DNA from 3 places in the Hydrogenophaga sp. L99 genome. Region 3 is predicted to be linked to each of the others. Evidence: predicted binding sites of a transcription regulator. Region 3 holds the regulator's gene; each other region holds the start of a gene.

Region 1 (3,220 bases), 910 kb from region 3:
TGGCGGCCACACCCGACATTGCGTCTTACGTTGAAGCCATCCTGTCTCTCTACCTCGCTTTTGGCCTGGCTTTCCAGGTGCCTATCGTGGTGGTGTTGCTGGTGAAAATGAACATGGTCACGGTGAAGCAGCTGCGCGATTTCCGCGGTTACTTCATCGTCGTGGCATTTGTCATTGCGGCCATTGTCACGCCGCCTGATGTCATCTCGCAGTTGGCGCTGGCCGTTCCCATGTGTCTTCTGTACGAACTGGGCATTTTTAGCTCGCAGTGGTTCATCAAAAAGGCGGCATCGCCTTCAGAGTCGACCGCAGAAGACACCGCAAAGTAGGTCTTAGCAGCGTGGGCGCAGAACAGGTGCTGGGCTTTGTCTCGGGTGGCCCGTAGCGCGACAAGCCAAACGGTGTTTGAGAACCACGCCAGGCACCCCTCTTGGATGAAGTGCATGCGCTTTCGCGCTGACCGAGATGCAACAGCGCCTCAACGCTGTTCTTGACGGGGCAGCGGATTGCGACGCGCTGGTGTGACGTTCAGTTGTGTCTTGCCATCGCGCCGCACGACATCCACAGCGGCCGACGTGCCGGGTGGCAGTGCAGCCACAGCCGATAGCAACTGGGCCACTGTGCCCACTTCGCGCCCGGCGACGCGTGTGATTACATCGCCAGGGCGTATGCCCGCTTGAGCCGCGGGGCCGTTTTGCAACACGCCGGTGATGATCACGCCGCTGCCCGCAGGAATGCCAAAGCTCTCGGCCAGTTCTGGGCTGAGTTCTTGCGGCTCCACGCCAATCCAGCCCCGGGTTACCTGGCCGTCACGCACGATCGCCTCCATCACACTGCGCGCGGTGGACGTGGGAATGGCAAAACCAATGCCCATGGAGCCGCCCGACCGGGAGTAGATGGCGGTGTTGATACCCATCAGATGGCCGTTCACGTCCACCAGTGCACCGCCCGAGTTTCCAGGGTTGATGGCCGCATCGGTCTGGATGAAATTTTCAAAGGTGTTGATGCCCAGCTGGGTTCGACCCAGTGCGCTGACGATGCCCCCCGTGACGGTTTGACCCACGCCGAAGGGGTTGCCGATGGCCAGCACCTGGTCGCCGATGGACAGGGCATCTGAGTTGCCCAGCGTGATCACGGGCAGTTCGGTCAATTCGATTTTGAGAATGGCGAGGTCGGTTTCCGGGTCGGTGCCGATCACCTTGGCGATGCTTTTGCGGCCATCGTTCAGCATCACCTCAATCTCATCGGCCTCTTCAATGACGTGGTTGTTGGTGAGTATGTAGCCCGCCGGGCTCACGATCACACCTGACCCCAGGCCGGTTTGCGGCTGAGCCTGCGGTTGGTCACCAAAGAAGAAGCGGAACCACGGGTCGTCACTGTGAATGTTGTTCACAGCCGCCTTGCTGGTGTTGATGCTCACCACCGCCGGTGAGGCGGCACGGGCTGCACCGCTGAAGCCGCTGGTGCTGCCGGTGGAGTGGGTTGGCGCCGCCGACTCCAGCACCGGCACCACGGTGGGCAGATTGGGCCGGCGGTCCAGCCACTGTGGCTTGAGTGTGGCGACCACGAAAAAGGCAGCCAGCAGTACAGTGACGGATTGGGCAAAGACGAGCCAGAGTCGTTTCATGGGTGGTTTTGGGGCAAAGGTGTTGTTGGCAGATCGAAGCCGGTCCCCAGATTGTGCTGTATATGGTTGCCAACCCCTTGAGTTCAAGCGGCTTGACCCACGTCAAGGCGCGCGGGCGGTGGACGCGGTGCAATGAAAGCCTTTGTTAGAGGAATGGAGTAAAAAATGAAAGCCATCGTGGATCTCTTCTCGACCGATTACGGACTGTTCAGCATTTCCGGCATCATTTTTATGATTGGCATGGCGATCTGGTTTTACCGATTTTTCACCCGCAAGATGCTGGAGTCGGAACAGGCGCAGCGCTGAACGGCCTCACGGCCAGTCTGTGTCGCGATCAATCCCTCGCTTGCCAAGGGTTGCGCTCTTGTCTGCGGGGGCTGTCAAAATGAAAGGTTGGTTGGTCTTTTAACTGGGCCACGCCCGTGCCAATTTTTCAAGACAGGCCTTTTCTATGAAAACACCCGAGCGCGCGGTTTCACGCACCATGTTGCTAGAAACCTTGAACGGTTTGATGCAGCCCGCCCTGTTCAACGACTATGGCCCCAATGGCTTGCAGGTAGAAGGGCGCCAGGGGATTCGCAAGTTGGTCACGGGCGTCACGGCCAGTCGGGCCTTGATTGACGCAGCGATTGCCGCTGGGGCTGACGCCATCTTGGTTCACCATGGTTTGTTTTGGCGAGGCCAGGACGGGTGCGTCACCGGCTGGATGAAACAGCGGCTTGCGCGCCTGCTTGCGCACGACATCAACCTGCTGGCCTACCACCTGCCGCTCGATGCCCACCCCGAACTTGGCAACAACGCGCAGCTCGCCTTGCGCCTTGGGGTGTCTGCGTTTGACGGACCTGCGGGACGTTTCGGTGCCCAATCGTTGGGCTTGATGGGGCAGCGGCGCTCGGCGTCTGCGGCCGAGCTTGCGGCCCATGTGGAGCAGACCTTGGGGCGTGCGGTGACGCTGGTGGTCGAACCCGACCGGCCCGTCGAGCGCGTTGCACTGTGCACGGGGGGGGCGCAGTCTTACTTTGAATCCGCTATTGCAGCCGGTGCCGATGTGTTCATCACCGGAGAGATTTCGGAGCCACAGGCGCACTACGCGCGGGAATGCGGTGTGGCGTACATCGCCTGCGGGCACCATGCCTCGGAACGGTATGGCGTGCAGGCTGTGGGTGCGCATGTGGCGCAGGCGCTTGGCTTGTCTCACCAATTCATTGACATCGACAACCCCGCCTGAGGGCATCAGCCATGAATCCCTCTGTGGTCAAGAACTCTTTAATCAAGCCCGTGGTGTTGACCATGGGCGATCCTGCTGGTATCGGCCCTGAAATCATTGCCCAGGCGTTTCGCGAGCGGCCCAGCCTGATGCAGCAGGTGGTGGTGGCGGGCGATATGGAAACGATGCGTCGGGCCATGCAATGTGTGGCGTTGGCAACTGCGCAGACGCAGCCAATCCCGGTGTTGGCCGAATTGAGCGCGCTTGAACATTTCAGCGAAGTTCCCCCTGGTTGTATGGGCGTCCTTCAAGCTTGTTCCCTGAAGCAGCCCGTGGTGTTGGGGCGCATCAGCACTGAAGCGGGCGAGGCTGCCGCCGACTGCATT
Region 2 (3,220 bases), 1.9 Mb from region 3:
GCCATGCAGCGCAGCCTGGACGGTTTGCTGCACCTGTGCCCGGGCGACGGGCGACCCGGCTGCCCCATCCTGGACGACCTGAGCCATCCTTGATCTGGCGCAAGGTTCAACCCGGACACGGGATCAAGACCCATGGGGTATTCGGAACAAAACTTTACAGAAGCGACTCAATAGGTCACCGAGCCGATACACGGTGCTCGCACACTGAACCCATTCCAGAAACACACACCCGCTGCGGTTTCAGGAACGTCTTTCAACCACCGACTCAGGAGTGAACACCATGAAACTGATTTCCAAAAAAGGCCTCATCGCCGCCGCACTGGCCACCGCTTTTGTGGGCATCTCGGCCACCGCCATTGCACAAGGCATGGGTGGCATGCCGCACGGCGCACACGCACAGCACATGGCCCAGGCCACCACCGAAGCTGGCAAGCCCGACATGAGCCAACGCCATGCCCAGCGCATGGAGCGCATGCAGCAACACCACGCCGAGCGCCAGGCCAAGCTGAAGGCCGAGCTGAAGCTCAGCGCCGAGCAAGAACCTGCCTGGAACGCCTTTGTGGCCCGCACCGCGCACGAGCCCCGCGCCATGAAGGCCGGTGCGCGGGAAGACTGGTCCAAGCTGACCACGCCTGAGCGCCTGGACAAAATGCAAGCCCTGAAAGCCGAGCGCGACGCACAGATGGCCAAACGTATCGACGCCACCAAAAGCTTCTACGCCGCGCTCACGCCCGAACAGCAAAAAGTGTTTGACACCCAGGCGCACGGCGGCATGCAGCGCGCCGGCATGAAGGGTGAACACCGCATGGGTGGCAAAGGCGGCCACCATGGCATGCACGGTGACCACAAAGGCATGGGTGGCATGGGCTGTGAAGCCGGCATGCCCAAACAAAGCTGAACCCTGGGCGCCAGACGCCTGCCCAGCCCAACAGCCCCGGCCACCCCGGGGCTGTTTTGCTTGATGCACATCAAGCCCCGCGCAGCAGCCTGCCGATAAGCTGCCCCGCCATGGACTTTGACCTCATCATCATCGGCGCCGGCCCCGCCGGGCTGTGCCTCGCCCAAGCTTTGCGAGGCAGCGGTTTGCACATCGGCCTGGTGGAGCAAAGCAGCGTGGCCACGCTGCAAAACCCGGCGTTTGACGGCCGCGAAATTGCCCTCACCCAGCACAGCGCGGCGCTGCTGCGCCAGCTCGGCGTGTGGCACCACCTGGGCGAAGCCCACATCGCCCCGCTGCGCGACGCGCTGGTGCTCGACGGCGGTGCGGGCCGCGGCCAGTCGCGCATGCGCATCAGCCACACCCTCAGCCCCAAGCCAGAGCTGGGCCACCTGGTGGCCAACCACCACATCCGCCGCGCCGCCTTTGAAGCATCCATGGCCACAGAAGGTGACACACCCGGGGCGCCACCCACTTTATACGGCGAGCAACAGGTCACGCACATCCACACCACCGCCCAGGGGGCCCACATCACCCTGGCCAGCGGCACCACCCTGAGCGCACGGCTGGCCGTGGCCGCCGACAGCCGCCATTCCAGCACCCGCCGCGCCATGGGCATACCGGCCGACCTGCACGACTACGGCCGCACCATGCTGGTGTGCAACATGACGCATGAGCAGCCTCACCATGAAACCGCGTGGGAATGGTTTGACCACGGCCAGACGCTGGCCCTACTGCCCATGAACCCCTGCCCGCAGACGGGCCTGCCGCGTTCGTCGGTGGTGCTCACCCTGCCCAGCCAAGCCTTGCAACCGCTGATGGACCTGCCCGAATCCCCATTCAACGCCGCCATGGCCGAGCGCTTTGGCCACCAGCTGGGCGCCATGCGCCTGTGCAGCACCCGCCACGCCTACCCGCTGGTGGGCGTGTGGGCGCGCCGCCTGGTGGCACAGCGCTTTGCTGCGGTGGGCGACGCCGCCGTGGGCATGCACCCCGTTACCGCCCACGGTTTCAACCTGGGCCTGCGCAGCATCGACACCCTGGCGCAACTGCTCACCCAGGCGCACCAGCAAGGCCAGGACATTGCCTCGCCCGCCCTGCTGGAACGCTACCAACGCACCCACCAGCGTGCCAGCCGCGGCCTGTACCTGGCCACCCACGCACTGGCCCAGCTCTACACCCGCGAAGAAGCACCCGCCCGCTTCGTGCGCCAGGCCCTGGTGGGTTTGGGTGAGCGGTTCACCCCATTCAAACGTGCGGTAGCAGCCAGCCTGACCGGACTGCATTAAAAACAACCCATCAGCGGCAGGTGCTTCAACACCCCAACCGGCCGCTGAGCATCAGCCGCCTGCTCGAACAGGTTCGCCTCGTCCAGAGGCACGCCACGTGCATGTTGCGCTGCATCAAGGCAGCCGTCAGCATTCGGGTCTAGATTGGCAAATTCACCCTGCACAGGCACGTCCGATGCCTGCGGGAACACCGCCAGATCACCACCCGTACCAAAGCCGAGGAGACCCGACTTGCTGTCCGCCTACATCACCCACGCCGACTGCGCCCGCCACGACATGGGCCCACACCACCCCGAATGTCCCGACCGCCTGGGCGCCATCAACGACCACCTGCTGGTCAAGGGCTTGCTGGACTACATGATCCCGTACGACGCGCCCCTGGCCACCCAGGAGCAATTGGCGCGCGCGCATGCTTCGCTCTACGTCAGTGAAATCATCAACGCCTCACCCGCCGAAGGCCTGCACGCAGTCGACCCCGACACCAACATGTGCCCCCACACGCTCACGGCCGCCCTGCGCGCCGCCGGCGCCGCCGTGCAAGCCACCGACCTGGTGCTGGCCGGCGACGCGCCCACCGCCTTTTGCTGCGTGCGCCCGCCCGGCCACCACGCCGAACGCTCGGCCGCCATGGGCTTCTGTTTTTTCAACAACGTGGCCGTGGGCATTCGCCACGCGCTCAACGCACACGGTGTGCAACGCGTGGCTCTGATCGACTTTGACGTGCACCACGGCAACGGCAGCGAAGACATTTTTCGAGGGGACGAGCGCGTGCTGATGTGCTCCATCTTTGAAAAAGGCCTGTACCCGTTCAACGGCGAAACCGCCACCGGAGACAACATGGTCAACGTGGGCCTGCCCAGCCGATCGGGCAGCGACGCGTTTCGCGAAGCCGTCACCCAGCACTGGGTGCCCGCGCTTGACGCCTTTGCACCCGAGTTGATCTACATCTCGGCCGGCTTCGACGCCCACCGCGAAGACGACATGGGGAACCTGG
Region 3 (3,220 bases):
ATGGCCAGCCTGGCTACCGGTGCAGCTGTACCCGGGTGCTTGTCGCTTTAACAAAAACAGATATGGAAGAGGAGCCGCACCGATGTGGACACAGCGTTTGATGTGGATAGCATGGCCTGCTTTTTTGGTGGCCGCGGTGCTGGAAATGGTGGTGTTTGCTTTTGTCGATCCCAGCGATCTGCATTGGTTTGGCTCTCCTCTGGCCCTGTCGCGGGAAGCGGTTTACACCCTCGCGTTCTTTGTGTTCTGGGGTGCAACCATGGTTTCCAGCGCCTTGACAACTTTGCTCGCCGTGTCGCCATTTGAGGTGAACCGTTGCCCGATACCCGCAGACGAGCGACCAACCGACTGCGCCAAGAACGGTCGCTGCGGCTGAAACGGCTAGCGCCTTCAGCGCCAACAAAAAACCCCGGAGAGGCGTATGCGCCTGTCCGGGGTTTTTTTGTTGGGCATTCGCCCAGGTTTTCGTTGGGTGTCGCGGTGGATTCAGCGGCAAGTTTGCGGATTCACGATCTGCTTGAGCCCTTCGGTGCTCTTGATGTGAACATAGCGCTGTTTCACTTCGATAATGCCGTCGTCAACGAACTTGGAGAAAGTGCGGCTCACCGTTTCGAGCTTCATACCCAGGTAGCTGCCGATCTCTTCGCGGGTCATGCGCAAAATCAGCTCGGACTGTGAGAACCCGCGGGCATGAAGCCGCTGGACCAGATTGAGCAAGAAAGCCGCCAGCCGTTCTTCGGCGCGCATGCTGCCCAGCAGCAGCATCACCGAGTGGTCGCGCACGATCTCGCGGCTCATGATCTTGTGGACGTGGTGTTGCAGGGTGGTGAATTCGCGTGAAAGCTCTTCCACCTGGTCAAAAGGCATCACGCACACCTCGGCATCCTCCAGTGCAATCGCGTCGCACGAGTGGTGGTCGCTGACGATGCCGTCCAGACCGATGATTTCTCCCGTCATCTGAAAGCCGGTCACCTGGTCACGGCCGTCTGCGGTCGTAACGCAGGTTTTAAAAAAACCAGAACGCACGGCAAATAGCGACGTGAACTTGTCGCCCGTGTTGAAGAGCGCGGAGCCGCGCTTGATGCGGCGGCGTGTGGAAATCACCGCGTCGAGCTTGTCTATCTCTTCACTGTTCAGACCCATGGGCAGGCACAACTCCCGCAGGTTGCAGCTTGAGCAGGCGACTTTGATGCTTTGAATGTCCATAATTTTTCCAGGAGTGCGGGGTTAGCTTAACGCATCGGCCCGAGCACTGTCGAGAAAAGGCCGGTTTGGAGTCTGGGGGCAATCCTGGGGACAACCCCCGGTCCGACCGAGGCCTTGATCAAGATCAAAGGCGCTGGCGCGCTCATGCGGCACATTCAGCCCTCAGAACTGGAGAACTGTTTGTGAGTCATGCTATTTCCAACGAGTTGCTCAAGCGATTCGACATTCCTGGGCCTCGTTACACCTCGTACCCGACGGCAGACCGATTCGTCGAAGCTTTCGCGGAGCAAGACTATATACAAGCGCTGGAGCAGCGCCGAGTGGGTTCCATGGCGCTGCCGCTGTCGCTGTATGTGCACATTCCGTTTTGTGAGTCGGTCTGCTACTACTGCGCCTGCAACAAGGTGATCACGAAGCACCACGAACGTGCAGCCGAATACCTGCGCTATCTGTCTCGTGAGGTGGAGCTGCAGGTGCAGCACTTCGGGCAAGGTCACAGCGTGTCGCAGCTGCACCTGGGCGGCGGTACCCCCACTTTTCTGTCCGATGCCGAGCTGGAAGACCTGATGTCGATGATCCGGCGCAATTTCACGCTGGTGCCGGGTGGTGAGTATTCGATTGAAGTGGACCCTCGCACGGTGACCGACCAGCGGCTGCAGACGTTGGCCAGACTGGGCTTCAACCGCTTGAGCTTTGGTGTGCAGGATTTCGATCCGGCGGTGCAAAAAGCGGTGCACCGGGTACAACCCGCTGAACAGGTTTTTGCCTTGGTAGAAACCGCCCGCAAGATCGGGTTTGAGTCGGTCAATGTGGACCTCATCTACGGTTTGCCCCTGCAAACCCCGGAATCTTTTGCGCGCACCTTGGCCCAGGTCAACGAGTTGCGTCCGGACCGCATTGCGCTGTATGCCTACGCCCATCTGCCTTCGCGGTTCAAGCCACAGCGCCGCATCATCTCTGCCGAACTGCCCAGCGGCGGCGACAAGCTGGCCATGCTGTCGGCCTCGCTGGACGCGTTCATGGACGCGGGGTATGTGTATGTGGGCATGGACCACTTTGCTTTGCCCACCGATGCGCTGGCCGTGGCCAAGCGCCAAGGCCGTCTGCACCGCAACTTTCAGGGCTACAGCACCCAGCCCGATTGCGATTTGATCGCTCTGGGCGTTTCGGCCATCGGACGCATTGGCGCCACCTACAGCCAGAACGCCAAAACGCTGGACGAGTACTACGACGCGCTGGACCAGGGGCGTCTGCCTATCGTGCGCGGCCTGGCTTTGACGCGGGATGACCTGTTGCGACGCTCCGTCATCATGTCGCTCATGTGCCAAGGCCAGTTGCAATACGAATCCATCGAGCTCGGCCACCTGATCGATTTCAAGTCCTACTTCGCGCGTGAGCTGGAAGTGCTGTCCGGCTTTGTAGAGAGCGGGTTGGTCACCATGGATGACACGGGCGTCGAGGTCACGGCTACAGGTTGGTTTCTCGTGCGTGCCATCGCTATGGTGTTTGACAAGAACCTGCAGGTTGACCTGGACCGGGCGCGTTTTTCGAAAATCATCTGAGCGTTCAGCGGGATACCGCGGGCGCAGGCGTTGCCCGTGCCCGGCCTGCGCTACAGTGACTTATGCAGACTTCAATGGCGATCACGGCCCTGTTCATGGGCCTCGCGGGCGGGCCCCACTGCGTGGCTATGTGCGGCGCGGCTTGCGCGGGCATCAGCCGTGCGGCGGGTGAGCGCAGCACCCGCGCGCTGTGGACCTTCCAGTTCAGCCGCATGCTGGGCTACGCACTCTTCGGCGCCTTTGCCGCCGGCTCGGTGCAAGGCCTGGCCTGGTTGGGCACCAACACCGCGGTGCTGCGCCCTGTGTGGACAATGTTCCATGTGGCCGCTCTTTTGCTCGGTGCCGTGCTGATCTGGCAGGCCCGCCAGCCCGCCTGGATTGAAAACCTCGGTCAATCGATTTGGCGAAAGGCCCGTCCTGTGATGGCCTCACTGGGACAGCGCGCACCTGTG

What was found. Region 3 encodes FNR, which switches genes on or off when oxygen is low (the NO sensors DNR and NnrR bind a similar motif). Its sites were predicted from a motif close to TTGATNNNNATCAA; they were not measured.
Region 1: the regulator FNR is predicted to act here: its motif matches at 1,720-1,733, upstream of AC4QBL_RS13030 (DUF3149 domain-containing protein).
Region 2: the regulator FNR is predicted to act here: its motif matches at 959-972, upstream of ubiM (5-demethoxyubiquinol-8 5-hydroxylase UbiM).

The regions. Positions count from the first base shown of each region.
Region 1 covers NZ_CM178972.1:2,736,898-2,740,117, reverse strand. Annotated here, with positions in the region: gene tatC (twin-arginine translocase subunit TatC) at 1-329, shown strand, start outside; gene AC4QBL_RS13035 (trypsin-like peptidase domain-containing protein) at 479-1,627, opposite strand; gene AC4QBL_RS13030 (DUF3149 domain-containing protein) at 1,793-1,933, shown strand; gene AC4QBL_RS13025 (Nif3-like dinuclear metal center hexameric protein) at 2,079-2,855, shown strand; gene pdxA (4-hydroxythreonine-4-phosphate dehydrogenase PdxA) at 2,867-3,220, shown strand, end outside.
Region 2 covers NZ_CM178972.1:3,686,760-3,689,979, forward strand. Annotated here, with positions in the region: gene cueR (Cu(I)-responsive transcriptional regulator) at 1-93, shown strand, start outside; gene AC4QBL_RS17660 (Spy/CpxP family protein refolding chaperone) at 281-898, shown strand; gene ubiM (5-demethoxyubiquinol-8 5-hydroxylase UbiM) at 1,009-2,226, shown strand; gene AC4QBL_RS17670 (histone deacetylase family protein) at 2,503-3,220, shown strand, end outside.
Region 3 covers NZ_CM178972.1:1,827,124-1,830,343, reverse strand. Annotated here, with positions in the region: gene AC4QBL_RS08755 (hypothetical protein) at 1-1, shown strand, start outside; gene AC4QBL_RS08750 (hypothetical protein) at 83-376, shown strand; gene fnr (fumarate/nitrate reduction transcriptional regulator Fnr) at 487-1,206, opposite strand; gene hemN (oxygen-independent coproporphyrinogen III oxidase) at 1,389-2,768, shown strand; gene AC4QBL_RS08735 (sulfite exporter TauE/SafE family protein) at 2,843-3,220, shown strand, end outside.